3 regions of the Paenibacillus sp. FSL F4-0100 genome follow, and region 1 is predicted to be linked to each of the others. Evidence: riboswitches for the same ligand, from Rfam matches in the RefSeq annotation. Region 1 holds a riboswitch; each other region holds the start of a gene.
What was found. Region 1 has a riboswitch for cyclic di-GMP ahead of MHH48_RS34520 (S-layer homology domain-containing protein). Riboswitches for the same ligand answer to the same signal wherever they lie in the genome.

Region 2: linked by a shared signal. The riboswitch ahead of MHH48_RS26670 (LuxR C-terminal-related transcriptional regulator) and the one ahead of MHH48_RS34520 (S-layer homology domain-containing protein) in region 1 are both predicted to bind cyclic di-GMP.
Region 3: linked by a shared signal. The riboswitch ahead of MHH48_RS26715 (transglutaminase-like domain-containing protein) and the one ahead of MHH48_RS34520 (S-layer homology domain-containing protein) in region 1 are both predicted to bind cyclic di-GMP.

What each region holds. Positions count from the first base shown of each region.
Region 1 is NZ_CP150303.1:7,606,727-7,617,574, forward strand. It holds gene MHH48_RS34510 (DUF4386 domain-containing protein) at 1-269, shown strand, start outside; gene MHH48_RS34515 (class I SAM-dependent methyltransferase) at 275-895, shown strand; gene MHH48_RS34520 (S-layer homology domain-containing protein) at 1,026-4,838, opposite strand; cyclic di-GMP riboswitch class I at 4,991-5,089, opposite strand; gene MHH48_RS34525 (hypothetical protein) at 5,429-5,554, shown strand; gene MHH48_RS34530 (hypothetical protein) at 5,554-5,799, shown strand; gene MHH48_RS34535 (ATP-binding protein) at 6,127-9,285, opposite strand; gene MHH48_RS34540 (S-layer homology domain-containing protein) at 9,805-10,848, opposite strand, start outside.
Region 2 is NZ_CP150303.1:5,894,438-5,905,285, forward strand. It holds gene MHH48_RS26635 (DUF4832 domain-containing protein) at 1-753, shown strand, start outside; partial or broken gene MHH48_RS26640 (response regulator) at 1,100-1,387, shown strand; gene MHH48_RS26645 (helix-turn-helix domain-containing protein) at 1,546-1,806, shown strand; gene MHH48_RS26650 (HAMP domain-containing sensor histidine kinase) at 1,812-3,260, shown strand; gene MHH48_RS26655 (ABC transporter ATP-binding protein) at 3,361-4,125, shown strand; gene MHH48_RS26660 (FtsX-like permease family protein) at 4,132-6,513, shown strand; gene MHH48_RS26665 (Spo0E family sporulation regulatory protein-aspartic acid phosphatase) at 6,644-6,835, opposite strand; gene MHH48_RS26670 (LuxR C-terminal-related transcriptional regulator) at 7,047-7,775, opposite strand; cyclic di-GMP riboswitch class I at 7,930-8,024, opposite strand; gene MHH48_RS26675 (YitT family protein) at 8,173-8,814, opposite strand; gene MHH48_RS26680 (phosphosulfolactate synthase) at 9,194-10,060, opposite strand; gene MHH48_RS26685 (MFS transporter) at 10,173-10,848, opposite strand, start outside.
Region 3 is NZ_CP150303.1:5,909,630-5,920,477, forward strand. It holds gene MHH48_RS26710 (collagen binding domain-containing protein) at 1-3,059, opposite strand, end outside; gene MHH48_RS26715 (transglutaminase-like domain-containing protein) at 3,344-4,144, opposite strand; cyclic di-GMP riboswitch class I at 4,157-4,245, opposite strand; cyclic di-GMP riboswitch class I at 4,288-4,374, opposite strand; gene MHH48_RS26720 (ABC transporter permease subunit) at 4,647-5,603, shown strand; gene MHH48_RS26725 (carbohydrate ABC transporter permease) at 5,616-6,545, shown strand; gene MHH48_RS26730 (ABC transporter substrate-binding protein) at 6,637-8,133, shown strand; gene MHH48_RS26735 (histidine kinase) at 8,273-10,036, shown strand; gene MHH48_RS26740 (response regulator) at 10,011-10,772, shown strand; gene MHH48_RS26745 (ABC transporter substrate-binding protein) at 10,803-10,848, shown strand, end outside.

The sequences.
Region 1 (10,848 bases):
CCACGACACTGACATCTGTTTTGGCTATGTTCTTGTTTAACTGCATATTTTACCAAACAAAATTCGTCCCACGCTGGTTGTCCGTTTCGGGTCTTATTGGATCTATATTGTCCATATTGGCGAGCTTATTATTTATGATTCGCTTCATCGGTCTCGATGCAACCTACATGACGTTGAACGTTCCAATAGCCTCTCAACAATTGGTTTTGGCTATATGGCTAATCCTTAAAGGATTCAACCGGGCGGATGCTCTTGAAAAGAAGGTGTAACGGAAATGAATGCATCAGAACGTTTCTGGGACAAAACAGCAAGTCAATATGATCAAATCGAGATGAAGGATGAACAGACTTACATCAATATAATAAAAAGAACGAAAACGCATCTTAAAATAAGCAGCATTGTTTTGGATTTCGGCTGTGGCACTGGGTTGATAGCAAATGAAATTGCCGAATATGTGAAAGGGATTCATGCGATTGATATATCTTCGAATATGATCGCAATTGCAGAAAAAAAGGCAAAAGAGCGAAACATCGCAAACATAAACTACGCTCATGCGACCATTTTCGATGAAAGGCATAAGAAAGGCTCATTTGATGCCATTTTGGCCTTCCATGTTCTGCATTTGTTGGAAGATGAACATATCGTTCTGCAACGAATGAATGAACTGTTGAAACCGGGAGGATTATTGATTTCTGCAATACCATGCTTGGGAGAAAAGAAATTTCTAAGCAGCTTGTTATTCATTGCAGGTAGAGTTGGTCTAACGCCGAATATAAGATCATTTAAAATACGAAATTTAATCGATACAATTGAGAAAGGGAGTTTTTCAATTGTCGAATCAGATTGCTTGAAGAAAAGCTCTCAGGAATATTTCATTGTTGCTAGGAAGATTTGATATGTTACGAAAGAGCCATTTCACCAAATATTTCGCCGTTACTTATGATACGGTTCAGCTTAACGGAGCTATCGGCGAAAAAACAACCATCGACGATCGTAACTCGTCAATGGTTGTTCGGGTAACTTGTTTACTTGTCTATCAAATTGGTTGTTTTAAGCAATCTTGCAATCAATGCCGTCGTTTCGGCACGTGTCATATTCGATTGCGGACTGAGCAGTTGGGGCCCGTTGCCCTGAACGATTCCCACTTCGATCAGCCGGGCGACTTCCGCTCTCGCCCAAGCGGATACGCTTGCCGCGTCTTTATAATTCGCCAGCAGTTCAGCAATGCGATTCTCGCTGAGCGAGGTTTGCGGGTCGATCAGGTTGTATGCCCGCGCGACCATCGCGATTCCCTGTTCTCTCGTAATCTGTTGGTCACCATAGAAGTTACCGTCGTCATAGCCTCGGACGATATCGAATTCAGTAGCAATCGCAACGGAGTTTCGATACCAAGCGGAAGCCGGAACGTCAGGGAACATGTTCTCTGGTGCGTTCTGCCGCATCAAGCCCAAACCGAGCCCAACAATTTCCGAAAACTCGGAGCGCGTCACGTTCCGATCCGGCGAGAACGTATTGTTCCCGGTACCCGCAAGATCAAGCCTTGCGGCAATATTGTTCACGTCCGCTTTGCCCCAGTGCTTCTTCACGTCGTCGAAATCCTGCGGATTCCAGATGACCGAGTAGGAACCGCTGCTGCGCAAATCGTTGATCATCGCATAATAGCGATTGTTGATCTTCGTCACGACCGTCGGAACGTGGAACACGCTGCCGTCCGGATTGACGATAACGCCTGTGGTAATGCGGTTCGGATCGATGTCTTCCGGTTGAGCGATGTATTTCGCCGCATATCCGTTCAATTGTTCCGATCTGACCGTCTTGCTGCCATGCGAGAAGGTGAGATCCAGATCGACCGGGTTGACCAGAAGTTCGTAACCTTCCGCTGACGCTTTGTTCTTTGCGTTATTGATCAAAGTATCCGAAGAACGCTTTATGTCGATATGAACCGCTATATCGCCGAGCGCCGCGTTGTCCAATTGCTTGGACACCCCGTTGAAGTCCATTTTTCCGCCAGGAACCGGATAGATCGCTAGCGGATTGATGATCTCTAGGGTTGCGCCCTTATCGGCGATTTGCTTCACGGTTTCTGCCGTCAATCCGTCAACCTTTAAATCGCTGTCTTTCGGAGAAAGAATCTCAAGCTTTTGTCCGTTGCCTTGATTCAAAGCATTGTTCAGCTTGTCCAGATCGACTTGAACCGACGTTATCGTGCGGTCTCCCGAAGTTGACGTTTTGCCGGTTGCAAACGAATACTCTTTCCCGTTCACGGATGTACGAATGTCCGAGCCATCCGACGGTACAGGTGCAGTTGCGCTTCCCCCTTCATTGCCGCCATTACCGCTATTACCGCCATTACCGCCACCACCGCCATCGCCAGGCGTAGGTGCACTGGCTCTGGTTACGATAACGGTATACAACCTTTCAACGCCATCCTGATCCGTCACCTTAAAGACGACCGTGTTGTCGCCGACTTGAAGCGAATGAAGCGGAGTTGCGGTTCCTCTGGCGATCCCAGCGTATGCCCCGCCATTTACGCTGAACTCGATCGTAGCGGTCGAATCCAAGGTTACCGGCGTCCAATGAAGCTGATAGACGCTGTTCGTAACGCTCATCTTATAATTTTCCGTTAGCGTGTCGAATGCAGGCTCCAAGACACCGGTAGAAGGCGTCAGCGATATGAGCTTGTTGGAAACACGATAAACTTCAATCCGATACACATTCGTATTGCCATTCGGATCGGTCACCTCTACCTTGATGACATTGAGGCCTTCATGGAGCGGCAGACGATCCCATTCGGCGGCATCGACCTCTTGTCCATTTAATGTCACTTTGACGGTACTGTTCGGATTCAATGCTTTCAGTTCAATGCCGACCCCATAGACGGAATTCGAAACCGTCGTATAATTCAAGTATCGATCGCCGTCGAACGGCGGTTCGAAGTCGATCGGGCTTCTATCGTCGGCATTGAAGACGTTCAGCGATTCAAGCTCCGCTCCCGCCATCACGAGGTTTCCGCGCGCAGTCTCAAGCGCCTTTAATGCCGCATCGATCTCCGCCTTCGTTGCGTTCGGATCATTCAGAACGGTCTGGGCCTCGCCCAGCTTGTTCTGCAACTCGGCCCAGCTCTCCTCCGTATAATCCGTTTCCGTCAACGTTCCGCCGGTAATTTCGCCGTTAATCTCATCCACTTTCTCCTGAAGTGCCGCTATGCTTACTAGCGCTACACGAGCATCCTCAAGAGCCTTCAAGGCTGCATTCACTTCATCTTGCATTTTATTCGCATCCGTAAGAATGCTATTAGAATCAGCTAATGCTTGCTGAAATGCCTGCCAGCTGGCTGCGGTATAATTGGCCTCCACCAGGGTTCCGGCATCAATAACATGAGACTCCAACGACCTCTTATCCACATACTCCACAAATGTAAAATAGCTGCCGTCAGACAATACGCTGCTGTTCACCGTAATTTGACCCGTCGCAGCATCCAGCGGCAGCGCGGTTACATCCGACGAGAATGCGCTATCCGGACTTACGAATAAGAACACTTGATTCTCGCTTGCATCCGCGCCGTCCACTTTTAAGGTAATCGGAGCATCGCTCCAATCGGCGCTTTTGTCGACCTTGTATGCGCGATTCATCATCTTGGCCGACGTTACGCTGGTTGCGAGCTGTAATTGATGGCTTGCGGGAAGATCGTCATTATCGATGACTTTGGCGTACACGGTCGACAAGTTATTGTCGCTGAAAACGAAGAAGCTTTTATCGTTTGCAATCGGGTTCGTATTAGCATCGTTAGTCGCTGTGATCGCATCACCCAGCGCAATCGTTACATTGGCGCCCGCTACCTGCGACTTCGATTGCTTCTGATTCAATGTGCCGTTATCGTCGCGGCCAATTCCCGTAATGTGCTTGCCATAGCCGGTGTTGTCGGCATGGCTAAACATCTTGGTTATGCCGTCGCTGGCCAAATAATCACGGGTTGCCATCGTCATCCCGTATTTGAGAGCCAGGTAGCTATTGACCTGTTGCCGCTCCGTATCTGTCAGTGTGCGGTTATATACCAGGACTTCCGCGATGTTCCCGCCCTTGAAAGGTGTTGCTTTAGCTCCTCCGATCGCATAGTATCCGTCATCTGCCCCGGTCGTCTCCCAATTCACTGTATTGGTCGATTCGCCACCAGTTATCGCCCCGTTCATGTTAAGCCTCCAGCTATTAACCGCGCTTGAGACATTCAACATGGTAGGTAATTCTTTAAAGGGATTAACTGTCCCCCTCACTTGAGTAGAACCGAGACCTGAAGATATTCTACCGAAACCGGTTTTTGGGGAACAATATTCATCCGGCATAGTCCCCCCCATTACCCAAGGAAAGCCGCTATTGTACGTACCAGGAGGAGGCACTGCTGGGCATGCTTCATCCAGATCTTTTGACTGAACGGAAAATACTTCCCGTGCATTTGAAGTTGGATCGGCAAATGGCGAATTCGTCTTATATTGTACGGCAGCATCGGAACTTTCGGGAACGGTCACGAGGTGGAAGTTGATCATTTTATTGCCGATATTCTCCACCTTCTGTTCCTTTGTTGCAAACGGAGTCCATTTCCTTCCTTCATCCGCCAAGTCCTGCAATTCGGTAACAAGGTTGTTTTCAATTTTCCCCTGCTCCATGCTCTTCGTGAACTCTACCCAGGAGATCAAATCTCCGCTAACCCCGCCTGGAGCAGGAGCAGCCGCTTTCGCCGTTTGTGGCGCAAGCATAGTGAAAAATCCTTCCGCTACTAGCATAAAAACAAGCAGCAGGATCAGTTGTTTATTCCAATAATTCCTGGATCCATGGACGCGCATATAAATCATTCCTCCAAATTCATTGCGATTTTAAATGAAGTGGGATAAGCCCCCATCCTCATAGCTGACTTTTTCGATCCTCCTTTACGATATAATAAAAAAACTTCCGTCCTTTAAGCGGCATGCGCTAACAGACGGAAGTTTCCGTCGTATTCGGCGGCTGGCTGGCATTGACATTTGCGTTTTCAGCAAATCCTTTAGCCCCTCTAGCTTTGCGTCCCCGTCTTTCAACGGGTTTGCCATTATCGTACGAGTATGTATACAGTATTGAATTTAAACACTTGCGTAATTAGGATTATACTTCGAAAAAAATGGACGGTTAGGCCCGATACTCCAACTTTGTTGAAACCTACTTTTATTTGCAGAATTTTAGGAAAAGTGATCACCACTATTTTTTTTATTCGGGACGATCATGTCGGATCCGCCAAAAATCTACTTATTTCTTCATTAACTTATAGTCTACTAGCTCCTCCTATACATTTTCTATACAACCTTATCTGACTTGCAGCGGTCACGGCCTTGAGGGGCTGTTTGTCAACTTTCTCCGGAAAATGGTCGGCCTACTGCTCGGCTTCGGCGGAGTCGCCTCGATGAGCATCGGTGGATTGGAGGCATCTCCATCTTCGGCATTCTGCTCGCCTTGGGATCCGCAACTAAGCTGGGCGCTTGGCACAGTCTATATCAAACGGCAGGCGGCCAAGGTCGATTCGCTGTGATGACCGCTATGCAGATCGTGATTGGAGGCATCGTCATGACGGCTTACGGCTCGACTGTCGAGAGCTGGTCAGAGGTGCGCTGGACGGCAGCCTTCTTGTACGATACGCTGTTCATCTCCGTATTCGTCATTGCGCTCGGTTGGCTCGTATACTTCAAGCTAATTGGTTCAGGCGAGGCATCGAAGTCGGCTCGCACACGTTCCTCATCCCGGTCGGCTCAATCATCTGCAGCATTTTGTTCCTGAATGAACATTTGACGATGAACCTTATCGTGGGCATGGTGCTTATCGTTGCCAGCATATTGCTTGTAAATGTAAGGCCAAGACAGGTCTAACGTGACTTAATCGTAAAATACCGCACGCTCAACGCAGCCAAAATCATCGTCGCGAAGATTTCAGTTCTGCCCTTAAAAGTACTCTAATTCGTTGCCTCCATCCACCACGGATGGTCCCTACACCTGGTGTTTTCGTGCAAATTTCGCCCTACTTATGATACGGTTCAGCTTAACGAGGCTATCAGCGAAAATTAAGAAAGGAGCAGCCAAGGATGCTCCTCATGCAATCACTTATTTATCACCTAGCTTTATCCCCGCTATTCAACCTGTTATGTACATGAAAAGTTACCTTTGTCCCTGTACCTAACGTACTTGTGATATGAAGTCCAGTTCCGAAGTGCCGTTTTAATCGCTGATCCGTATTAATCAATCCGACACCTGAACGACTATCCGCTTTTCTTTCTAATATTCGTTGCAATTGAACCTCGTCTATTCCGTCCCCATCGTCTTCAACGGTTATCTCTGCATGCGTCTCATAGACAAAAATCCGAATAAGAATCGTTCCTCCACGATTGCGCTTCATTATGCCATGTCTTATCGCATTTTCAACGAGAGGCTGGATCGTAAGAAATGGGACTTTTAAGTCCCCGTAGCCATCTATCTCCCAAATAACCTGTAACCTTTCTTCAAACCGAGCCTTTTCAATATTTAGATAAGAACGCACTAGACTTAACTCCTCTTCGATCGGAACAAGCCTATCCATATTTTGAAATTTAAATTTATTCCTCAAAAAATTGCTGAATTCATCGAGCAAATTACGCATCTTATCCAAATCAATATCGCTTAAAGCTGCTACAGCATTCAACGCATTAAATATAAAATGAGGCTGGATTTGCGCTTGCAGCCATGCAGCTTCTAATCGCAGTTGTTCCCGAACGGATTGTTTAATCGTAGTTAACGCCTCGATCCGCGATTTTATTTCTATTGCTTCCACTGGCTTCGTCACATAATCGTTTGCCCCCGCTATAAAACCGCTCTGAATATCTTTCGGTTGGCTTCTTGCGGTAAGGAGCAATACAGGGAGCTCCGTGAGTGTAAACCGCTCACGAATCATTCGTGTCAGCTCATAACCGGACATCTGTGGCATCATGATATCGGAGATGACCAGATCCCATTCCTTAGTGTCCAGTATAGCTAATGCCTCTTTACCGCTCGTTACCATCGTTAAATCATATTCGTCTGGTGGTAGTATGGCTTCAAGTACTTGAAGGTTGACAGGATCATCATCAACAACTAATAGAATCGGACGTTCACGATTCATTTCTATTAAAGTTGTTTGATTCGTAGCTGGCGGAATTTTCACTTTTTCCATATACACTGAGGAGGCTATTTCTTGAATCGGCATGAATTGTAATGGTAAAGAATCAAATGAGTTCGTCACATCATTCTCTTCCACCGCTTTCAAGTCTGCTAGCTTTAATGAAAATGTAAATGTTGAGCCTTCTCCTAAAGTAGAGGACACATCTAACGTACCCCCATGAAGCTCAACCAGTTGCTTGCTTATGCTTAAACCCAACCCAAAGCCACCATCAATCATAGTCTCACTCGTGCTGGCTTGCTCGTACGGACGGAATAGGCGCTTAAGCATGTTCTCATCCATTCCGATCCCGGTATCAGCAATAACGATATAGGCTCGTCCATCCTTTACAAAAGCTTGAATCGAAATGACCCCATCATTCGTATATTTCACAGCATTATGAAGTAAATTGAAAACGATTTGAACAACCCGGTTCTCATCCGCATTTACTGGAGGAAAATCTTCAGGAATTTGATTTGCAATTTTTACAGACTTCACTTCTGCATTTAATTGCAGCATATCAAGTACTCCGGTCACAATTGGCTGAATAAATATGACTCTTTTCTGTATACGCGGATTGCCTTCCCGTAAACTCATCACATCAATCAAATCGTTTAATATCAATGTCATTCGACGTCCTACAGATAAAACCGTTTCAAGCTCCTTGATGCTCCGTTCCTGCAATAAATGCCGCTCCCTTTTTAAAACGGATTGTGACATGTTAAGCATGCTATGCAGCGGATTTTTAAATTCATGCGAAGTGTTTGCCAGAAATTGATCCTTATGGTCATTCATTCTTTGCAAGGTTGCAGCAAGCTCTTTGGTGTTCGCATGCATGATAAAGTAACCCTTAAACCATTCAGAGGCTAAACAACCCATCGCAATAATCATATCGAACGGATAGTAGACAAGACTTAATCCGCTATCCAGCAAGATTAACGACCAAAGAAAATGGTTCATCAACGCAAGAAAAGAGAAAAGCAGTAAAAGATTGCTCTTTAAACCTTTGATTACTTTTTTAAACATTGTAATCAACGTGATAACTGCAGCAATACCAACCAATAGATAATAAACCGGAAAGAGCATAATCACTTGAGGTGGATCTAAAAACAAAGTGATGCCGGCAGTCCCTAGATTCAATACTTTATAGACAGGGTACATCCTACGCCAATATGGAAGCTCGCGATGATTCGTACACTGGAGCAAAGCATAGGCTGCCATAACGAGGGCAATGTTCGCTATCCGGAAATCCCAAACACTGCCAATATAAAATATTTGGTGGAACAACTTCTCATCAACACTAAATACACTCATGATTGTTACACATAATGCAAGCAAACTGAAATAGAGCAGCTTCTTTTCCTTATTTCCTAGTAAATACAAAATAAGTGCATAGACAGCATGCATAATAAATATAATCGCTGCCAAAAACTGCATATAAACGGAAGCTTTCATCTCTTTAGCAATGGCTTCTTCTGAACCAAATTTAATGGATCGGACAATGCCCCCGCTTCGACTATCCACATAATTTGCCGCCTGAATGACGAGTTCGATTACACCGTTGTCATCTGCTGTAAAGGTTGTAGAATAAGGTAGGTCCTTCGAAATATATTCATCCTTTGTTGTCGCCACCTGTCCTGATTTAGTAAGCAATCGACCGTTTACATATAATTCTGATGCAGTGCGTACGCTGAGTACACGAATACTATAATTAAGGTTCTTTGCCGGGTCTACATAAAGACGCAAACGATACGAGCCATACCCGTATGGAGATGGCTTGTCAGCATGCAAAGCTTCATTCCATCCTCCCGGTACCTGAATATGCCTTGGCGCAATATCGCCTAACAATTGTTGCCGACTACCATCTATCAACCATTGCGAAGGATAAAACTCCCATTCCCCGTCAAGTAATAGAATGCTGCCATCTTCTGCATTCCAATTGCGCAAATCGAATTGCCCATTATGAATTGACGCCTGTTTGGGATCCTGAAACGTTTCCATCCATAAAATACGCAAACTAGTTAAAACAACTAATATGGACACTAGCAATAATATAATATAGCTCTTTTTCATTTGATATTTGGATGAGTGAGTTTCCAAGAAGTATTTCTCCCCTAGTCATTTTCTTCTAAGACATTTAAATAAGTTCTCTCCATAATTTACCACAGTTAATATAGCAGAGAAACGGACGATAGAGATATCTTTATGTCTATTATATAGAAATATCTACTTGGAATTTCGCGAGTTTGTTGTTCAAAGGTACTTTCAAGGTGCCGTCAAGCCGAGGCCCTCGAGCACGCAAGCGAGCCTCCCGAAAACCGTACTGCACACTCCTTTTTACTACTAATGAAGTTCCTTATCGAGTATATGTTGTGACTTCCTTTGTACAACACCCATCCGAGCATAGATATGAAGAGCGACAGCCTTGCAATCTCTCCTGCATCACTCACTACTGCTGTTATGATAAGAATAACCACACACCTTGGGGGATTAAGCCAATTAATTCGCCCTACTTGTGATACGGTTCAGCTTAACGGGTCTATCGGCGAAAAATGTGCCGCTGAGAATAAACAACCATCGACGACATGAAAGTCGGCAATGGTTGTTTAGCATAACTGTTTACTTGTCGATCAGACCGGTTGTCTTGAGCACTCTTTCGATCAGTGCTGTCGCTTCTGCGCGTGTCATGCTCGCTTGCGGATTCAACAGGTTAGCGCCTTTGCCTTCAATGATGCCAGCTGCTACCATTTGAGCAACAGACTCTTTCGCCCAGTTGGATACTTTGGCCGCATCAGCAAAGCTTGCAAGCGTTGTGGCAATTTCTGCCTGGCTCATCGCTTTTGGTGTCGCTGCAAATCGGTAGGCACGAGCGATCATTGCAATGCCTTGTTCGCGTGTAATTTCCCGCTCTCCACGGAACAAGCCGTCCGTATAGCCGCGTACAATGTCAAACTCATGGGCAATCGTCACTGCATTATGGTACCACTTCGCTTGCGACACATCGCTAAACATGTTTTGCGGCACATCCTGTCGCATGAAGCCCATGCCCAATGTGACAATCTCCGCAAATTCGGAACGGTTCACATTGCGGTTCGGTGAGAATGTATTGTTACCTGTTCCTTTCAATTGCAGTCTTGCTGCAATATTGTTCACATTGCTTTGCGCCCAATGCTTCTTCACATCATCAAAGTCCTGCGGATTCCAGATCACCGAGTAGGTGCCGGAGGTGCGCAGATCGTTGATTTGTGCAAAGTAACGATCGTTGATCTTTGTTACGACTGTCGGCAAGTGGAACATTGTGCCATCCGGATTCACCACGACACCCGTCGTAATCCGGTTCGGATCAATGTCTTTCGGCAGTGCGATATATTTCACCGCATACTTGTCCAGTTGGCCTGCGCGGACGGTTTTGCCGTCCTTCGAGAACGTAAGGTCCAGATCAACTGGGTTCACGAGCAACTCGTAACCTTTTGCCGCCGCTTCCTTGCGGGCGCTGTCAGCCAGCGCTTGTGGCGCACGTTTGATAGTGATGTCCAGCGCAATATCTTTCAGTTCCGCGCCATTCCATTGCTTCGCAATCGCGTCCAGATCCAACTGCTTCGCCGGTACCGGATAGATCGCTAGCAGTTCATCCTCAATCGTCAGCGTCGAGCCTGTGTCGGC
Region 2 (10,848 bases), 1.7 Mb from region 1:
CATACGCAGCTATTGATCAGACGGAGCGTGGAATTGGCCAAGAATAATAACAAGGGTCTGATTCTAGGAATGTATAATGACGTGTTCGGAGATCAGCCGAGCTTCGATTCCGAATGGGGATGGTATACTGGCACACAGAACGGTTATTGGGATGATATCGGCCAGCAGCAGCCAAACCATGCCAACTTCTGGGACACTCGCGTCTCTGGCGGCGAATTTTACGGGGGTGCCTATGGTATGAATGCTGCACTCACGACAGGCAGCGGCTTTAATGAGACGCTGCGGCAGACCGAGCTTAGCAAACCGAGCTGGCTTGGACCGAATTCTCCAGCTTCCTTGGCGCTAGGCAATCCGTTGCAAGGCAATATGGATACGCTGAAGAAACGAATGGGCTATCACTTTGTATTGAAGAAAGTTGCATATCCACAAGAAAATAGCGGAAGTGCGTTAAATGTATCCGTCGCTGTGGAAAATAAGGGAGTTCAACACTTCCCGTTCAATTGGCCTGTTGAAGTGCAGCTGCGCAGCGGAGGCCATGTCGTGGCACGTCAATCCACATCGGCGGACTTAAGAACCTGGAGGACTGGTTTGCATACGGCCTCAGGCTCTATCTCCACCAACACGCTGCCAAACGGTACCTATGAGCTGGCCATAGCGATTCTTAATCCGTCCACGAACCAACCCGGGGTTGATTTTGCTAATACGGAGCGCCTTTCGGACGGAGCTTATAAGATCGGCACATGGACAAAATAATGAAAGCCGCGGGCTGATCCGAAACGATGAACAACAGCTATCGGGAATAGCCCGATAGCTGTTGTTCACCTAAGATGCCAATAAAATCATCCCCTGGCTGAGTTCTCGACAGGTCAGGTAACCGCATTTCGATTGTGCGCTTTGTTGTGGAAGAGTCGGCGAGGCAATTTCCGCTAAGCCTCATACTCCAAATCCTCATAATCCCCCTCTTCTTTCAATTCCGTCCGTTTCTCCGCATATTCCGTCACCATTCACCACCCTAACTGGTAATCTTCCCCTTGTTTTCCTCGGCCCATGCTATAATGGACTCACCATTCAAAGCATACGGAACAGGGGCGACTTTTTAATGAATTCTCCTAAAACAGTACTGATCATTGAAGATGAACAGGATATCTCGCGCATTGTGAATGACTATTTGCGTGTTCAGGGATTCAGCGCGTTCATCACGGAAAATGCCGGCGACGGATTGCAGGCGGTCCGCCAACGGCAGCCAGATTTTATCATTCTCGATCTGACGTTGCCTGACGCTGACGGGATTGAAGTGTGCCGCAAGCTCCGTACATTGACGGCTGCGCCCATTCTAATTTTGAGCGCCCGCAGCAGCGACACGGACAAAGTGCTTGCCCTGGGTTTTGGCGCCGATGATTACATGACCAAGCCCTTCTCGCTCAGTGAACTGGTCGCTCGCGTCCAGGCACATTTGCGCAGAATGGCAGATCCGAAACTCCCGGTATCCCCACAGCAGCGCTTGCATTCGGCGCCCTGTCGATTGATAAAAATGCCCGCAAGGTCATGGCCGGACAGCTGGAAATTTCTTTATCCGCCAAAGAATTTGATTTGCTATACTTTTTGGCCTCCAACCCTAATCAAGTGTTTACCAAATCGCAGCTGCTGGATCATGTGTGGGGGTATTCGGCTTATGTCGAGGATAATACGATCACGGTCTACATTCGGCGGCTCCGTGAGAAATTGGAACGAACCGAAATCAAGTCCTCCTATATTAAAACCGTGTGGGGCGTCGGATATAAATTCAACCCCGATGAAACGGAGTAGCCTCTATGGACTGGAAAACTTGGTATGCTAGACGACTCTGGGCAGCTGGTCTATCCATCATTACAGTGATACTATCTGTCGTTTGGCTTACTCTTATTGGACCTTCAAACCAGCTGGCTCCGTCAACTATTGTGAAGCAAATTCGCGTACTGACGAATCCGATCGTCCATACCTTGGAAAATGAGCATGCGGAATTACTGCTCACCGACGCTCCGATCCGGCGGCAATTAACAATCTGGAGTCAGGAGACGCGGGGCGGCCTCAAGGTTGTGCTTCCTGATGGAACGTTGATCTATGATAGCGAAAATTCATCGAAGCGCCCAATCAATCCGCGCTTTGAACTAGACTATACGCTGCGCATTTCTGACAGCGAACCGCCCCACTATCATCTCGCTTTTCCGCTGCGGGATGCGGGCACCAAAGCCTTTGTAGGTTACGCTCAATTTGCGGTCCCGGCATCTGCCTTGGCCGCAGCAATGCCCTCCTCCGACTCCTTTATTTATTTGCCATGGATCATGCTTTCTCTGGCACTTTTGACGCTGCTTTATTTATTCTTCTCCATCGGACGCCGGGTGCAGCATGACCTGGTGCAGCCTGTTGCCGGACTCAAGCCTTATGCGGAAGCTATATTGAGAGGTGACTATGAGCAGCGTGCCGAATGGACAAGCAATAATGAGGTCGGGGAGCTCTATGCCGTATTTGATCTCATGCGTGAAGAGATTCGTAATTTACATATCCAGCAAGCTGCACACAGCCAGTCGCATAAAGAACTCATATCCAATCTGTCTCATGACTTGAAAACTCCGCTGGCGACAATCAAAGCGTATATTGAAGCAATTCGCGAAGGGATTTGCCCTGATCTGCCAAGTGTGATGACTTATCTTGAAGTTGTGCACGCAAATACGAGTAAGATGGCCGTGCTCGTAGACGATTTGCTGCTGCACGCACTGCGTGATCTGGAACAGATTGCCGTACATCCGATTGAGCAGTACAGCGCTCCAACGCTGGAGCCTATCTTCAACGTGATGGGCCATTATATCCGAACAATGGGCGTACGCTGCGAAGAGCCTGCTGTGATTCCTAACGTGCTTGTCCGAATCGATGCTGTACGGATCGAGCAAGTCATTGCCAATCTCGTCACGAACGCACTGAAGCATACCAAAACCGGGGATACAATTCGCCTCGCTGTTGAAGAACACTCGGAAACATCCTGCCTGCAGATCATCGTCTCCGATACAGGCAGCGGGATTTCCCCGCGTGATATGCCTTTTATTTTTGAACGGTACTACCAGGGTAACGTTTTACAACGAACTGCCGGCCAACTGGCCGAGCGCCACGGGGTCGGACTGGGTTTGTCGATTTGCAAATATATTATGGAAGCGCATGACGGTACGATCTCTTTTCACAGTCAACAGCAGCAGGGAACGACCTTCTGCTTAACTCTGCCCCTTTAGCTGACTCCTGTCATACTTTATTTATAATTTGATAACAAATGCGCAAGATTCGTCCTCTATACTTTGATGGCAGTGGGAGATAAAGAGAGGAGATCACAATATGCCTTCAAGCAACACCGTCATGCTGCAAGCTAGTAATTTATGCAAAACATACACCACCGGCAAGGAGCAATACCATGCCATCCGCAATGTCGATCTGTCCATTTATGAAGGAGACTTTACCGTCATCATGGGCGATTCGGGGTCGGGTAAGTCCACCTTGCTGTACTTGCTCAGCGGACTTGATGATGTGACAGCCGGAGAAGTCTGTCTGCAGGGACAGCGCCTTGATCAATTTTCAGCCAAGGAGCTTGCACGCTTTCGGGCGAATCAGATCGGCTTTATCTATCAAAACAGCAACCTTGTACCGGATCTGTCGCTATTCGATAACATTGCCCTCCCTGGATATATCGCTAATCAGGACAAGGAACAAGTACGGCAAAGGACACATGACTTAATGGTCAATCTGTCCCTCGATAAACAGAGCAACCGGCTGCCTTCCCAAGTATCCGGAGGACAGCAGCAGCGGGCGGCAATCGCCAGGGCGCTCATCAATAACCCGGACATCATCTTCGCCGATGAGCCTACCGGCAGCCTGAACTACGAGCAAGGCGTTACGGTGCTTGATATATTGAGCCAGATGCACGCGGAAGGTCAATCGATTGTCATGGTCACCCACGACATGAAGGCAGCCTGCCGCGGCAATCGCCTCATCTATATTCGAGATGGCAAGATCGGGGGCACGCTGGATATGGGACCCTACAGTCCAGAGCAAGCCTCCGAGCGGGAAGCGATGATCTTTGCTTATGTCACCGGGAGGAGGTAGTCTGGGATGCGAGCCATATTAACACTCTGCTGGGGCAACCTGCGCAAAAGAAAAATGCAAAACACGCTGATCGCATTGCTTATTGCCCTATCTGCCCTACTAGTCAGCACCGCATTTACGGTCTTGATGAATACGGAAAATGTATTCAACGATCGCCATACGGCTGCTCAGGGTGCCCATGAAGTCATCAATATGACCCGCGGGTTGCATGACAAACAAATGGTAGCCGATTGGTGGTCAAGCCAAGACGGAGTAACCGCATCCAGCTTAGTCCCTTATAAGCCATGGACGGGACTGGTCTATAACGGAAAAGAATTGCCCAATCTTTATCTGTATATGATCAATACGCCTCCGATGCCGCACGGGGTCAACAATCCTCTTCCCGGTACAGGCCCTGAGCATCTGACCGTTCCGGAAGCCGGCGAGATCTGGATACCCACCTCGCTTGCCTACAAATACAACATGCACATCGGTGATGAATTGACGTTCACCTCAGGGACTGCACCAGTACATTTCACGATTGGCGCCATTGTCATCGACTTATCCCATGGCGGTCCTTTCTCGACCACTGCCCGCATCTGGATGAACGATGCCGACTACCGGTCAACCATGGGTAGCTTGTCCACTCCGGAGCAATACATGTTATCGCTTCGCTATGCGTATCCCGAACAAAGCGGGGAGTACTGGCAGCGCTTTGAGCAGGCGCTCGGATCGCCGTTTTTGGAGGAACGCGTTTCGTTTGCCGAATTGTCGGCCTTTTACTTTATCATGAACAAGGTGATCGGCTTTGTCATGAGTTTCCTCGGGCTGATCATGATCCTCGTCGCTTTGCTTACGATCGGCTTTACGATCACGGACACGATCCTTGCCAATTATCGCACCATCGGCATTCTCAAATCGATCGGCATGACTTCCGAACGCATCATCGGTACCTACTTGCTGCAATACGGTTTAATGGCGATTGTCGCCTTGGTCCCAGCACTGATTGCAAGTCGCCTCCTTTCAGATGTCATCATCCAGAATTCCCTGTCTTTTCTCAAATCCGATACAGCACCTGTTCCCGTACAAGCAGCAGATGTTGCGATCTGGACCGGCTGCGGCCTGCTGCTCATCATCCTTCTATGCGTCCTTGTTTATGCTGCTAAGACACGCCATATTGAGCCCATTCAAGCGATCCGTTACGGCATGTCGGAATCCTCGCATAGTCGTACCCATCTGCATGGTGCCCGCATAAGACTACTGGACCGATGGTCCGTACCCACGGTCATCGGCTGGAAGCATGTGAGCGGCAACAAAAAAAGCGCAGCACTGATCTTTCTGCTAATGAGCATCACGGTGGCTGTGCTCGTCTTTGGCGCCGTGCTAGTAACCAGTGTCTATCGCATTGGTGAAACGTCGGCCCAGTGGGGTTATGACGATGCGGATATCGCCATTATGGTTATCCATGCGGAAGGTATGGATCGGGCAGAAATGCAAGCCTATATCCAAAACGACCCTCGGGTTCTCAGTCTAAACTGGTCTGGGGCCGCCACCGGCGTCATCGCGGATGTCGAAGGGGATAGCGATCATCAACAGACGTTTAGCCTCCCTTTGACGGTCGTGGAAGGCAGCATGGACGAGATGGGATTTGCCTCGCTTGCGGGCCGTAATCCTGCACTGCCTAATGAAGTTTCTATCGGAATCAATATTGCGCGTAAGTTGGACAAAGATATCGGCGACATACTCACGATCTACATTGAAGGAAAACCGCAGCAATTGCTGATCACCGGCACCTTTCAGTCTATTTCCAATTTGTCGAACGTCGCCAGGGTCACCTCGGACCTTGTGGAGCAGTTGCATCCGGACGCCGGGTTTATTCAGCTGAAGAGCAAAACCGATAGCGATGCGCTTGTACAGCAGCTGAACGAGCGTTACGGCCCTTCCATCCAAGCGCTGAAGCAGGAAGTGCTGCTCGATTCCGTATTCAAAGAAGCTGCGGCGGTTTTGCTCATTCCGATGAGTATGCTGGCTCTTCTGTTCATGGCTGTCACTTGTCTTATTGTTTATACGACTTGCCGTCTGCATATTCGTAAGGAAACGAAAACATATGGGATCTATGCCTCGCTCGGCCTGACAGCAACCGATATCCGTCGTGCCTTGACAAGTGGCATTGCCGGACTGGCTGCGCTTGGTGCACTTGTTGGCATCGCTTGCGGTGTCTACGCATTGCCAGCCGTGCTGCGCGGTCTGCTCTCTACCTACGGTATTGTCAAGCTGCCACTCATCATGGAATGGCCGCTGGCCATTGGGCTGGCTCTGATCGCGCTTGCTATTGCCGTCAGCGGCTGCTGGTTGGCTTCACGAATCCTCCGCCGCACCTCCCTTCGGGTGTTGGTAATGGATTCATGAGGACAGTCCACGAGCAAAAAAAAAAGATGACCTCCAAATTTCGGAGGTCATCTTTTTTTTGCTTCTTGCCTTAGTAAATCTTAATCCGTTTGTTTCACCGCCCAAGTAGATATCTTCTTATGAAGAAGATCTACTTTCTTTTGATATATTCTTCTTGGTTTTTTAATTGCATGTAACGAACAATCAGCTTATCCAACGACTGTGAAATGGCGACAACATCTCGATGCACCAATTCGAAACTGCTGGCCACTCGCTCAAGTTCTCTTCGTAGAAGTTCGAGTTTTTTCGCTACTTGTTCGAGCTCGCTCTCGATAGAAATCATCTTGTTCACCCACCCCCGTCGTAACAAGTGATTGATGACCGTTGCCACAGTTCCTGGGACAAACTTTTTCAAACCATAAGAATTGAATCTCTCATCTTATCGATAACGCGAATCAGCTTAAAGCTACAGCTACTTATCATTATAAAATTCGACGTAAACAAAAAAAATACCCAGAATTGGGTAATCTTTGTCTTAAGAATTTTTATGACGGTTATGTAAATTTTTTAAGAAATGCTCCTTTATGGTTGACTCTCGTTTTTGCATATATCTTTTTAATAAAAGTACGAACCGTACTTTGACTAATACCATAAATATCAGCAATTTCAGGTACATTTTTATTCTCCAGCCACCCATATGCTATTTCTTTCTCTCGATTCGTTAATTCATATTGGTGAAAGTGAGAATAGATCAATTCCCTCTGCAGAATGGGATCCTTTTGAGGTAACTTTTCTTCAATATTCTTGGCCAAGTGTTCAATGAGTGGTATGGCAAATGTAACCTCGTGTAAATAATGAAAACTAAGGCCAAGGTAGCCTATGATCACATTTTTTATTCGAATGGGAGTACAAACACACGCCAATTCTGAAAACAAGCGATTACTATGCTCGGCCCCAACTACGACAGAAAGCGTTTGTTGTTCCATGGATAATGAAATGGCATTATTTCCTGCGTCTTCCATTGCCAATGAGGTCCCACTTTTCATATTATTTCTCTCGAGAAAACTTTTTAACGAACCTGTTCCGCAATAATCGATGACGGTTCCATCCATATCTGTTATAACAAATAAATAGGGTATAGACAGCAAATCGTTCATATTCCTTGTTTCCTCTTGGAGCAAATAAAGAATTTCTTTCCGTTCAATCAACCTTTCTTTTATTTCAGTCATACTGAGGATATTAGGAAAATGATTGTTTGCTTCTACCAGTGTTCTTTGACCCATTATTTTCCCTTCTTCCCTTGTAAGAATAAGCGATTAATAATGGAATCGATCTCCTATTCATCGCCGCGGCTGCATTCGGCAGCTCCTAGCGAAAAATAAAAAAACCCCATCCATTATGATAACCACAACAAAACAGACGGAGGCTTCCGTCGTATTCGGCAACTGGCTGGCATCGCGGTCTTAAGTAGCTCCACATTAGCCCCTGTAGCTTTGCGTCGCCACTTTTCAGTGGGTTTGCTATTATCGTACTACGAAGTGTGAATTTGTCGAATATTCAAACATGTTATGACATATTCAAACTATAACTTACATTGTTTTTCATTTAATATAGGCCGCACGACCCAAATTTCCATATTTTTGTTATATTTGTCAATCACTCTTATGTCCGTACACAGAATCACTTTTTGCGCCAAGCGGGTTCATAGATCGACTTAGGAGGAGGAAACTGATGAATCCAGTTAATGATCCGGGTCGATATCCACTGGCATACAACTGCAAGGATAATAATTTTCCAATCGATCACATAGGCAGTGAAGGCGAATATGATTCCATTCATCCAGAACAATGAGGTACCGGGGTTGATTCTTTTATACTTATAAATGGCTAAGGCAACATAACCGATTCCCCCGTTCGATACCCTCTGCTTTATGAGGATGGCGACACCTGTTCCGAGAATAACCGAGCCAAATAGAAGATCGATCCATACGTTGCCAAACGGGGGTTCTAAGAACACCTCGAAGAAATTAACGGAAACGGACGTCACCGTTATAACAAATATGGTCCCGAAGGCACTGACACCGTCAAGATAAGGGACTGTAAAGGCGAGGAAAATAAAATTGGCTAACCACAGTCCGAGACTCATTGGGAGCTCAAACACATGGTTCAGAAGAACCGCGATCCCTGCTCCTCCCCCCGAAGGAATGGCGTGAGGAAACAAGAACATTGCCATGGCAAAACCTTGAATGATGGAGCCGGCGGTAATGAAGAAGAGTTTCTTGGAAATACGACGAAAGAAAAAGGGGCTTTTTCGCCCGGGCATGATCTGTAAATTCACACGGAATCATCCTTCATAGATTAGAGTAACAAGCCAGTCCTGCTTGTTTAGTGTATGCTTGTTCCCTGAAGGGGATTACCGGGATCGGTCTCTTCAACGAAAATATGTATAGGCTGACTCTGGAGATATCCATAGACAGCCCTCTAGAGGTTGTTCAAAAAGTCCGCTTTTGATCACGAAGCGAATCAGGAAGCAATTCGGCATCGAATCTTGAATTCAGCCGGGCCTTCCGGTGCTCACGTACCCAAAACGTACGCTCCGCTCCTGACGTCCCTAGCTTCATCCAACCTTCTCGGTGCTGAAAATCGACCTTTTTGAACACGCACTTCTAGTAATTATCATTCTCTTGTGGTTTGGTCTATGTTTAAATCACGTAACAAAATCCATCCGTATGTTTCTCTCTCACCCCGAGTTCAAACGTATCTTGACGAAGTCCCCGGCGCATCGTTTCAAGGGAAAGCACTTCGGTGGGTTGGATATTCCCCAAATGCACATTAGATCCCAATTTGCGGAGAAGCATCGCTTGCTGCTCCTTAAGAGGTGCCTCCCAAATCAGCTTTCTTGCATCCGACACGTAGTCGATGATAGTATTTATCATTTCTTCCTGGCACTCGCCATGCTTATCGAAAATACCGATACCTAGTCCTGACTCGCGCGCTTCAACGATGATATACTCGGCACCTACGTCTAAATCCGCTTCCATCGTATACGCGAGCATTTCGGCTTCGATGCGGGAACCGGATTGCTTTTTACCATACTCCGTAAAAACCCGAAGTCCGCGTTGTTTACCTTCCCGGATGAGCTCCGTTCGTTTTTTTCGCGACATCTCAATCGTGCCGTCAGATACTTCTATAGCGTTAAATCCAAGACGGCAAACGGTATTAAAAAATGCGGGGACGACATCTTGCTGCACGGCTGTCTCAAGCAAGGTTCCGCCGGGCATGACCGTGATTCCATGTTGTTTGGCTAGATTGATCTTATATAGCAGCATTTCCGTTTTATACAGCGGAGCCGTCCCAAAACCGAATTTGACGCAATCGATGTAATCCGAGGCTGTCTCGATCACATCTGAAAACATGTTTCTACCCAAGCCTTTATCAATAACCATCGTCATCCCGCGTTCCATGACCCCGTAGGTGTCGTGGTCTTTTTTGCCGTGCTCGGGATTTTCGCGCAGCCCGCTCGGATCACATATCTCCATGGGCCAAACTGTTCGCAGGGAACTGTTCATTTTAGGATCTCCTCAATTCTTTTTGATGTAGTCGTTTAATCCAATGACATTGGCATAATATGCTCATGCCCATTGACAGGTGCCCATCTTTTACAATAAGCGATTTGTCTGGTCATCCGATCCGCCGAGGCGGCTTAATCAAAAAGAACACGAATCCTAAAGCAACCAAAGATAGTGAAGACACGGTTATAAAAACGACATGATCCGATTTGTCCATCATCCACCCGAATAAGGGAGGCCCTGCTGCAACCCCCAAAAATCGCAAGCTATTGTAAAGGGACGTAATCATTCCCCGCTCACTTTTCTCAACAGCGCCGGTGATCATTGTATTTAAGCAAGGAAGAAGCATTCCGGTTCCAATGCAGCTGACTGTTAGCAACCCGATAAACACATAAATGTTGTTAAAAAAGAAAAGCGTAGCCGCCAGAGAAAGGGTCATGGCAAGCAGCCCGATATTCATCAGCCAACGGATCAGCAGGCCCTTTTTCTTGATCAAGCTTCCAGTTGTATAGGAGGTGATCACCATCCCGAGTAATGGAATGGCCAATATCAAGCCCTTCTTGACCCCGTCGATGTGGTACGGCTTGTCTTCAAGAATGTTGGATAAATAGAATAGTACGCCAAACAAAATGAACAACCCCAGTGATCCGGCAAAAAAAGCAGTGATGAGCCAGCGGCCTTTTTCTTTGAAGATGCCTTTGATTTTCCCAAGGTATTTCCCTAGTTCTTGCTTTGAAGATTGTTTCGATTCTTTGATCATAAAAATGACGGCCAACAACGATAACGCA
Region 3 (10,848 bases), 1.7 Mb from region 1:
ACTACCGGCTCTTCCTTGCGGTTCGTAACGATCATTTTCTTAACATTATCTTGATTCTTGATGCTGGAATCAATCGTTACGTCCCACTTCGCTTGCTCGATCTTATATCCTTCTGGAGCGGCCAGCTCCTCCAAAACATACTCGTCGTACAGCAGCTTCGTAAACAGGATCTTGCCTTCATCATCCGTGGTTTTTACGATCGGCGTCCGTTTGCCTGCCTTATCATAGAGCGCAAACTTGGCTCCCGCCAGCGGTTTCGTCTGATCGTCCTGATCCACCTTCGTTACTTCCAGGCTGCCCGTTACGCCGCCTCCCGAACCTGAACCCGAGGAAGTACGGACAATAACCTCTTCCGTCGTTTCCCGAGTCTCTGTCTTCAGCTGATCTCCTTCGAGAGCCACCTTATTCTGTACAGCCTCTTTATCTTCAGCAATAATGAACGACTGATATTCCAAAATATAGGCCGTCGAGATGTCACCCGTGAATGTTAACTCGAATGTCTCTTTGTCACCGTCAAGCCTATGGATGGTTAAGGTGTAATCCTTCCCTTTAGTCAGCTCCTGAGCCTTTTCCGCTTTTCCATTTGCATTGATCTTGGTTACGTACAAATGGAAGGAATCCTCGATCAAGATTTGGTTCGCACTTGGATAGTCGATTATCTTGGCGTTGGAAATATGCGACTGACCTTCATTGATTCGAATCACCCAGTCGATTTTGTTTCCGTTTTGGGCGCCGTTTTTCTTCACATATTCGCCGCCGTGCGGAATCGTTACGCTGGCGTTCCATGTCGCTTTTTTAGCGCTGCCATCCAGCAGTTCCGCTGTATTATCGATTTTATTGACAATCAATGTGCCTTCCAGCGATGTTTTGAATTCAATCCAGTATGCCGATGAGATCGGGCTGGTAAACCGAACGGACAGCTGGTTTCCGTTAGCTTCTGATGGTTCCGTCACTACATATTGTTCAGTTGGAACTAGCGAGCCCTTCTGAACACCATTACGTCCCCCGGTCAGCTTCATCTCGTATACCTTGACCGAATTGGGCACAAGCTTCTGCTCGTGCTTCAGAACATCGGTGACGATCGCTTCTTTAAGCAAATCGAGATTATAATTCAGCTTGATGTTCCACGTAATTTCTTTGCTGACAGGATTGTAGCTGCCGTCTTTACCGCCGTTATTTTTCGTATAATCGTCAGCGGAGAAGCTCGCATCCCGCTCAATCGGTCCTTTGGTCTTGCCTTCCTCGATCCATGTCATCGAAGCTCTGTTCAAAAAGTCCCGTTTGCGATCCTTCAGCCAGCTGATGTTAAACTTCGTTTCATATTCAATCGTATAGGTGGTGTCCATCTTAGAGAATTCGATTACAAAGCCTTCGCGTACATTATCGTACTTCACCGCGTACTCGCTCTCTGGAACGACTTTCCCGTCCGCTTTTACGATCACTGAATCCGGAACGAATTCGAGTCCGCCTTGCGGGAACGTATCCGTGATGACTACCTTCTCCATGCTATATTTGGTGCCGTCCGGTTTTTTATCACCGTTGACCGTAATCTTCCACTTTGCCGTTTTATTGGCGAAATCGATGCTCGAGGTTCCCTTCACCAGCGCAGGGCTTCCATAGCCCGGGGCCGTTACTTCCTTGGACGCTTCACCCGATACGACTTTGTTCTTGACACCCTGCCCTTCGGAGCTCAAGCGATCGACCGGCTTCGTCTGGTAAACGATCGTATACGGCGAATCGATATCCTTATTGAATTGAAGCTCGAATCCGTTCTTACCTTTCGCTACAGCGGTGTAATCCTCTTCGGAAGCCAAGTCTTTGGCATTCGTCGAATTTCCGTTATACACCTTCAACGAATCGGCAATCCAGGTGTGGTTCTCACTAAATTCATCCGTAATGATGGCTTGAGCGCTCGGAATCTTTTTCTCGTTGAAATTGTATTTCACCGTCCAAGTGATGATTCCGGTATCCTTATTCTGGCGATACGACTTATCCAGAAATTGGCCGCGATCTACCGTTACGGTAGCCGTCGATTGGGCATTTTCCATCCCTTCGCCCGACAGGACAGCGGTGTTCTCAAACCGGGACTGTTGACCGATAAGCTTCGTCGAGAAGCGAATTTCGTAGGCTTTGCTGATAGTCTCATCCTGGAATGCAAGCTCCAGGTTGCCGCCGCCCGTTTGGAGGGCGTACTTCCCAGCGTCCAGCTTATCACCAAGAACCGCTGAGCCGTCACCGTTAACCTGCAGGTTGTAAACCTCTACGGAATCCGCGATGAGTTCCAAGCCTTCAGGCATTTCATCTATGAGAACCGCGTGCTTGATTTTATCCAATGATTTGTTGATCTGGACCGTCCAATCGATCTGGTCTTTGCCAATCGCTTTCCCTTGCTTCTCGATCAGCTTTCCGCCTTGCGGCTTTAGGTTCACGATGATGGTCTGAACCCCGCCCTTGATCGGAATAGCAATAATGATTTCCGTGCTTCCTTTAAGAACTTCCTTCTTAAACTCGGTACGAATTTCCAGCTTGCCGCTGATGTTGGAATGATTCTCCACGTAATCGTTGAAGGTCATCACAATTTTCCCATTCCGATCAACGGTAAATCGGCCAACTTCGCCTTGACCGGCAAGGAGCGGTGCGTCAATGTCCGTAAAAATCTCAAACTGCGTCGGCAGCTCGAAAGTGAATGTATCCCCATTCTTGTAGCCGTGTCCGTTCGGAAGCTCCCATTCGTAGCTGAGATTAACGGCTGCACCGATGTCCAGGCTGCTGTCCGGATTATACACCGCATCAACCACGGTACCGTTCACATCGGTTAATACGACTTTGGTTAGTATTCCTTCCATGTCGACTGCTGGTGCTGGTGTGTTATATACGTCATCCGTGACTGTCTTTGGCTCCCTAACTTCTAATTCCTGCACGCCAATCTCTGATTCCTGCACAGTAACGGCTGATGGCTGCTCGCTACCAGCAGCATTCGCTGTCCAAGCGAATGTGCCGAGTAGTGTTTGAAACAGAAGCAGCAGCGCCACAACAATTCCACTTACTTTTTTCTTCATAATCTCTCCCTCAATCTTATCATTACCCTCGTAATATTCGGTTCCGATCTAACTTTCCGTGCGTTCATTTCGTCCCATGCTTCTACCAAAATGCATGCCAATAATGGACTTCATGAGCCATCATCTCCAAGACCTGTTATGGGCGCACGATTCATTGGTGTCTGTATTTTCCTTCAGAACCCAGCGGGCTTTCTGCATTATATCGGCCAAAACTCTACAATTTCTATACAACCGAAATAAGCCTTGGACTTATTCGTCCAAAGCTTAGTTTATTACGCATTAATTTAGTAGTATTTGGATGCTGAATAGCTGGAGGCATCTTTAATCATTTTGTATCCGGTCCCTTTGCTTTTCCAGCTTGCATCGACGGTTGTGTCAATGGTTACCCACTGCCCATTCAAATATACTTCATTCCAGGCGTGATACACATCAACGTATTCCGAGGTTCCCATGGCAAGCTTTGCCGGAATATCGAGGCTGCGGAGCATGGAAGCGAATAGGGAGGCGTAATCATAGCACATCCCTTTCTGTCCAGCGATCGTGCGGTTGCTATCGGGAAGGTAATCCGTCAGCTTGCTGGATGCTAGAGCATTGTCGTACCGGACCGTCCCGACGATATATTCGTAGACAGCCTGTACTTTTTCCTCGTCGGAGTGGGCAGAACGGGTTAGCTTTTTCGCAAGCTGAGCAGCCTTGCCCTCTTCGCTCCAATCGATATTTTGTACAGAGTTCAAAAACACTTTGCTACCGTTCGTCAGTTGCAGCTTAACTGCCGCTTCCTGAACGATCTTGTATTTGCTACCGCTGACTTGTTCCAGCACGGAAATCGTGTAATCTCCGTTGCCCATCTGCAGTGGAAAAACTTCCTGCTGCTTGGCCGGCGAAAGCCCATATGTATATTGGTCCTGACCTTTTCCGATCATGAGCTTCGTCTTGGTGCCTGCTTTCACGTCATATTGAATGACGATTGCCCCACGGTCCAGTTCTTCCAAGCCCAGCCAATCTTCAGATGGTGCAGCTTGTACAACCGGAGCCCATATCAGAAACGCAAAAAGTCCAATTATCGCGAACACTGCGTTGCGCATGTGTAACTCCCCTTCGGTGGCCAGGCTGCCATTTGACATTTCGTCAAGAAGGCCCTGTAGCTTTGCGTCCTAGTCTTTCGACAAGTTTGCCATTATCATATTAGAGTTCCACGTTTGTCCAAAAAACAAAAAAAGCGTTTTCATTCGGTAGCTGGCTGTCATTGACGTTTCGTCAAGAAGACCCTGTAGCTTTGCGTCCTTGCCTTTCGACAAGTTTGCCGTTATCGTGAGTAGCTTTTGTGAGTACATCATATCAAATATCTCAATTTCCATCAATAAAAAATTTAAAATTTGGAATATTGTCATAGGTCAAACAGAGCCATCTAATCCCAACACTTGTCTTGTTTATTAGCCGACCAATAGAACAATCAATTCTTTCGAATCTAACGTTTGTTGACTATAGTATCAAGTTTGTTATCTGGAAGCAGCGAATCCTCCTCTTATACAATGAAACTAACAAGTGCACCGACAAGCGAGATTACACCGTAAGGAGTGAGGAAACATGAGCTCGAAAGCCGAATCAAAAGATAAACGAAAGCGCTTACGAATACGCTGGCACAAGCAGGATACAGAACTTACCCTCTTGGCGCTGCCGACCACGATTTGGTACCTCCTGTTTAGTTTCTTACCGATGTTCGGGATCATTATCGCCTTCAAAAATTTCAAGATTAGCGGCGGCTTCTTGAGCAATGTGTTTAACAGTCCATGGGTCGGCCTCAAAAACTTCGAATTTTTATTCAAATCGAATGACGCTTGGATCATTATTCGCAACACCATTGGCTACAACATTGTGTTTATCGTGCTAGGAATCGTTCTGCCCGTTCTATTCGCGATTATGATCGGACTCCTCCACAGCCGCAAAGCGAGCAAGGTCTATCAGACAATGATGTTCCTCCCCTATTTCCTATCCTGGGTAGTCGTATCTGCGGTAGGCTGGGCATTCTTAAGCTTCGATAAAGGGATTGTCAATCAAATGCTCGTCAATATGGGCAGCGATCCGATTAACTGGTATATGGAGCCGAAATATTGGCCATTGTTCTTGATTCTCTTAAATGTCTGGAAGGGCCTGGGCTATGGTATGGTCATTTATCTGGCAACCATCACGAGCATTGACAGCACCTATTATGAAGCAGCTGTTATTGATGGCGCATCGATTTGGCAGCAGACGAGATTTATTACACTGCCCATGCTCAAGCTGGTGATCGTCATGATGTTCATACTGGCCGTCGGGCGGATATTTTACACTGATTTCGGCTTGTTCTATCAGGTCACGCGAGATTCCAATTCGCTGTTCAACGTGGCAACCACCATCGATGTCATGGTGTATAAGCAGCTGAAAACCGCCACCGTAGGGATGGCATCCGCAGCCGCATTCGTACAGTCTGTTCTGGGATGCGCAACGATTCTAATTGCTAACTGGATTGTTCGCAGAATCGATCCGGACAGCGCGATGATGTAAGGAGGCAAGACGATGACACCGAAAACCACTTACGAGACAGGCCTTGAGAAGTTTAACCGCACAAACAAAGCCGTCAATCTGTTCTTCAACTTGATATTTATCATCTTGGCTCTGCTCTGCGTCATACCCGTAGTTGTTGTTCTGTCGATTTCCTTCTCCAGTGAGGAGTCCATCCGTGAGACCGGTTATCACCTGCTCCCGGTCGCTCTGTCGGCTGAGGCATACGTCTATATCGTTAAGCAGGGAACGATGATTCTGCGAGCGCTCGGGGTATCCGCCCTCGTTACCGTGGCCGGTACCGTGCTCGGCGTATTGCTTACCGCCTCCATGGGTTATGTGCTGTCTCGCCCAAACTACAAGCTCAGGGGCTTTCTGACCTGGGTGGTATTCATCCCCATGGTATTCAACGGCGGCTTGGTGTCCAGCTACTTCATTAATACCAATTTATTAGGACTTAAGGATAGCATCTGGGCACTTATTCTACCGCTGGCTGTTTCATCGTTCAACGTGATTATATGTAAAACCTTCTTCAAGAGCACGATTCCCGATGGGCTGATCGAATCTGCTGAAATCGATGGTGCCAGCCAGCTGCGAATCTTCTTCTCTATCATCCTGCCGATCTCGCTGCCGGTCATCGCAACCATCGGACTGTTTCTCTGCTTTGCTTACTGGAATGACTGGTTCCAATCGATGCTGTATATCGACAACCAGAACCTGTATTCCCTGCAAGCACTGCTCAACAGCTTAATGAGTAATGTAGACGCACTCGCGAAAAATGCAGCAAGTATGGGCGTCAGCTACGCCATGCTCGTTGCCACGATGCCGAAGGAATCAGCCCGCATGGCTGTCGCCATTCTCATTGTTCTGCCTGTAGCATTCGCCTACCCTTTCTTCCAGAAGTATTTTATTTCCGGATTGACGGTCGGCGCCGTGAAAGGCTAAAGACGAAATAAGCCAAGAAAAAACCTTGGTTTATGATAGATCACACTGTACAACTCTTAAGCGATTTAACTTCAATGAGGGGGAATTTGGAATGAAGAGAGCTTTTAAGTTCATCTCTACACTGTGCGTACTGGCACTCATATTGACCGTTTTAGCAGCCTGCGGCGGCTCGAAGTCTCCAGCTGCGACGGATGGATCTAAAGCGACAACAGACACACCGAAGGACAACACCGAAACAAGCAAGGATATTCCGACATTGACCTGGTGGACCATCGGGGGCCAAGTGCCGAACAATTTCAGCAAAGCGGTTGATGCCATGAATGCCTATACGGCCGAGAAGATTGGCGTGAAGGTTGACATCAAGGTAGCCAGCTGGGGAGAATGGGATACCAAAATGAACACCATCGTGAATACCGGCGAACCCTTCGACATCATGTTCACGAACAGCGGTAAATACAGCAAGCAAGTAGCTATGGGCGCATTTGCCGATATTACGGATCTGGTTCAGAGCGAAACGCCCGACTTGTACAAACTGATTCCCGAAAAAGTATGGGAAGGCACAAAAATCGGCGGCAAATATTATTCCGTTCCGACGTACAAAGATTCAGCGCTAACGCAGTACTGGGTATTCGATGATAAGTATGTGCAAAAGTACGGCATCGACATGAATAATATCAAAACGCTGCAGGATCTGGATAAACCTCTCCATGACATGAAGGCTGGCGAAGGCAAAAGCTTCTATCCGCTGCCAATGACGCAAGGCGAAGGCTTGAACGGTTTCTTTAACGAATATGACGATTTAACGCTAGGCTTTCCTCCTATCGGCGTGAAAGCGGACGATGCAGCACGCACGGTGGTCTCTGTTCTCGAGCAGCCGGATGTCATGGCTAATCTGAAGCTCCTGCACCAGTGGTATCAGGATGGTATCATCAACCCGGATGCTCCGACGAAAACGGAGAACGACAAAGGCAGACCGTTCTTTGCAGCCCAGGCATTCCCGGGAGCCGAGGTCAGCTGGCAAATCAATGACGCCGTTGAAAAGTATAATATGGTTCAGCATTATGGTCCTATCTATACCACCAGTACAATCCAAGGCTCGCTCAATGCGATTTCGGCAAATTCGAAATATCAGAAGGAAGCTTTGAAATATCTTGAATTAGTGAACACGGATCCCAAACTTCGCAATATGCTGGCATTCGGCGAGATAGGCGTAGACTACAACAATGTCGATGGCGAAAAGGTGATTGAGCGTACATCCGATACTTGGCCGCTGGCTGCCTACACACAAGGCACATTCTTTAATTTGGCGGTGACCAAAGGCGCTCCCGAAGATCAATGGGAACAGGTTAAAAAGCTGAACGATGCAGCGACCTCCTCTACGATCCTAGGCTTTGCGCTGGACATCACCGATCTTCAGACCGAAGTGGCGAATTGCCAAGCGGTATGGGATAAATACAAATATGAGCTGATCACGGGCGCATCCGATCCGGAGAAAATGGTGCCGAAGATTACGGCTGAATTAAAATCAGCCGGCATGGACACGATTATGCAAGCTGCCCAAGAGCAAATCAACAATTACTTCAAGTAAGATTACATTTCAAGCGCATCCCTTAATGAGGCTCTCTTAAGGGGTGCTTTTTCCTTACGATCTATGAAGCTAGGCGTTAATCGTGTTAAATTGAGATATAGCAACTTGTTTCAACGACCTGCTGCAATCGAGGTGTCATATGGGCTCTTTTTTGCAAATCAAAATTTATCGTCACAAGTTTATTGCCTATGTCATCTTCGTCGTCGCCATCGGAATCACGCTTGGTACGCTGACCTGTGCCATGCTGCTGAATCAATGGGTTGGCAACTCCCGGATCGAGGCGGCTAATGCCTTCTCGCGTGTAGAGAATGAGCTGCAATATGATGCTGACCGCATTGAGGCTTACATGCAGCGTATTTACTCCAATACAGGTCTGATGGATGATGCTCGCAGCTTTTTAAGCAGCAGTGCTGAGGGATACTTAACCAGCAGGCTGCAGAACAGCCAATTCTCACAGCCGCTGGTTTCTTTTCCGGAAGATGTTAAGACCTATCTGTACAGCTGGGCGCAAGGTGAAATCACGCAGATAAGCACGCATACCGACAAGTATGGCAATGTCGTCCGTTTTAATGATAACGGAATTGCAAGCTTTATCTTCGGGCTTCCGAATACGGATGAAGCTTTTCGCGACACCCTGATGAAGGGATTCGTATATCGCAAGAAACTGTCGGATCCCACGTCAGGTCCCCAGGAATTCGGTGAGCTGCGCTTCTTGGTCAGCAGTGAGCAAATCTTTAAATCCGTTCAAAGCTTCCGATTGGGTAATGCGGCTGCAGTCAGCCCTTCCGGTGAAATATATCTGATCGGTAGCGGACCGGACCGGGACCTAGAAGAACTATCCCGACTAGCAGCGGCGAATGGACGCAGTCACGGTATTATTTCTAGGGGTGTTTTGAAACATATCTTTTTTGTCTCCTTTCCATCCACCAAGTTTAATTTCAAATTCGTGAGCATCATCGATTTATCCATGCTCATCCGTCAGCATGCCGGGATGCTGATCACCATCTTTCTGATCGTATTGACGGCCATGATTAGTGTGCTTCTACTCATTGCATACAATATGCGGGATGATGCCCTTTTCCTGCGCCGCATCATTCAATCGATTGGACGTGTGAAAATGGCCAATTTCACGCCTAACCGCCCTGCCCGTTACCGTCGGAATGAATACGGCATGATCGCCCGGGAATTGGACGATATGATTCAGCAGCTGGATAAGCATATCCGGAATGAATATCTGTTAAAGATCAAACAGCAGGAAACTGAAATGAAAGCGCTTCAACACCAAATCAACCCTCATTTTTTATACAACACGTTAGAGGTTATCCGCTCCACTGCTCTTGTCAATCAGGACAGGGACACCGCTGACGCCATTGCAACGCTGGGGACGCTCTATCGCGAAATCGTCAAAAAGGAAAATATCATTTCGATTGCAAGCGAGCTGGAATTGCTGCAGAAGTACTTGGAGATTATGGAGTTTAAGTATCCCGAGCGCTTTTATTATCAAGTCAATGTAGAGCCGGCACTGCTCCTCATCCCTACCGTGAAATTCTGGATGCAGCCTTTGGCTGAGAACTTTTTCATCCATGGCTTTAACGCGAATCATGAGTTTAATTTGTATGTCGTTAATGGCTTTGAAGCCGAAGACTGTTATGTACTGGAATTCGTGGACAACGGACGCGGTATTCCTCCGGAGCGTTTACATACCGTTCGAAGCACAATGTCTAATCATGATGAACCATCTTCCAATAGTATCGGGCTGCGCAACGTATATACGCGCCTTCACTTTTTCTACGGGGACGGCTTTTCGATCGAGATTGCGAATAATGAGGAATCTGGAGTCAACATTTCCGTGCGGATTTCAAAAGAGGTGATTGAACATGTACAAACTGATGATTGTGGATGACGAACCTCAGATTTTGGAGGGAATGAAGCGAATCCTGGATTGGAAACAATACGGTTTTGGTCGGATCGAAACCTGCGAATCCACGGAGGAGGCCATGTCCAAAATGGTCGACCTGCTGCCGGATGTCGCCATATTCGATGTTTGCATTGGCAAGGAGCTTGGATATGAAGCGATCCGCAGATTGAACGAATTTCAAATTCCTACGAAATATATCATTATGAGCGGCTATAGTGAATTTACATATGCCCAGGAAGCCATTCGCTGTGGCGTCAAAGACTATCTGCTCAAGCCTATAGAACGCACCAAGCTGCAGCAAGTGATTGAGAAGATCATCGTTGAGGATCTGGGCGGTTCGATAGGTAACAGGAATGGCGAAAGCCTGAACACGGACCCGGTATTAGGTGTAAGCTATGACAGCTTATCCAAGCTGGTCAACCGTATTCTGCTGATGATCAGGACAGAGTATGCTCAGAATATAACCTTGAAGTCCGTAGCGGAGCGTTTTCAGATGAACAGCACCTACCTTGGACAATTATTTCTTAAAGAAACCGCGATGAAGTTTTCCGAATATCTCATGGCTTACCGAATGCTTCTTGCACAAGAACGAATTCAATCGACAGATGAGAAGATTTCCTACATCGCATTTTCCGTCGGCTACAACAATCTCAACTACTTCTATACGCACTTTCACAGCTTTTTCGAAAAATCTCCTTCTGAACTGCGGGGAAAAGGGTAACAACAAACGCGGCGAAAAAGGAGGATACCGATGATGTTTAAGCACCCAAGAAGCCCCAAACGCATCTTCATGATCA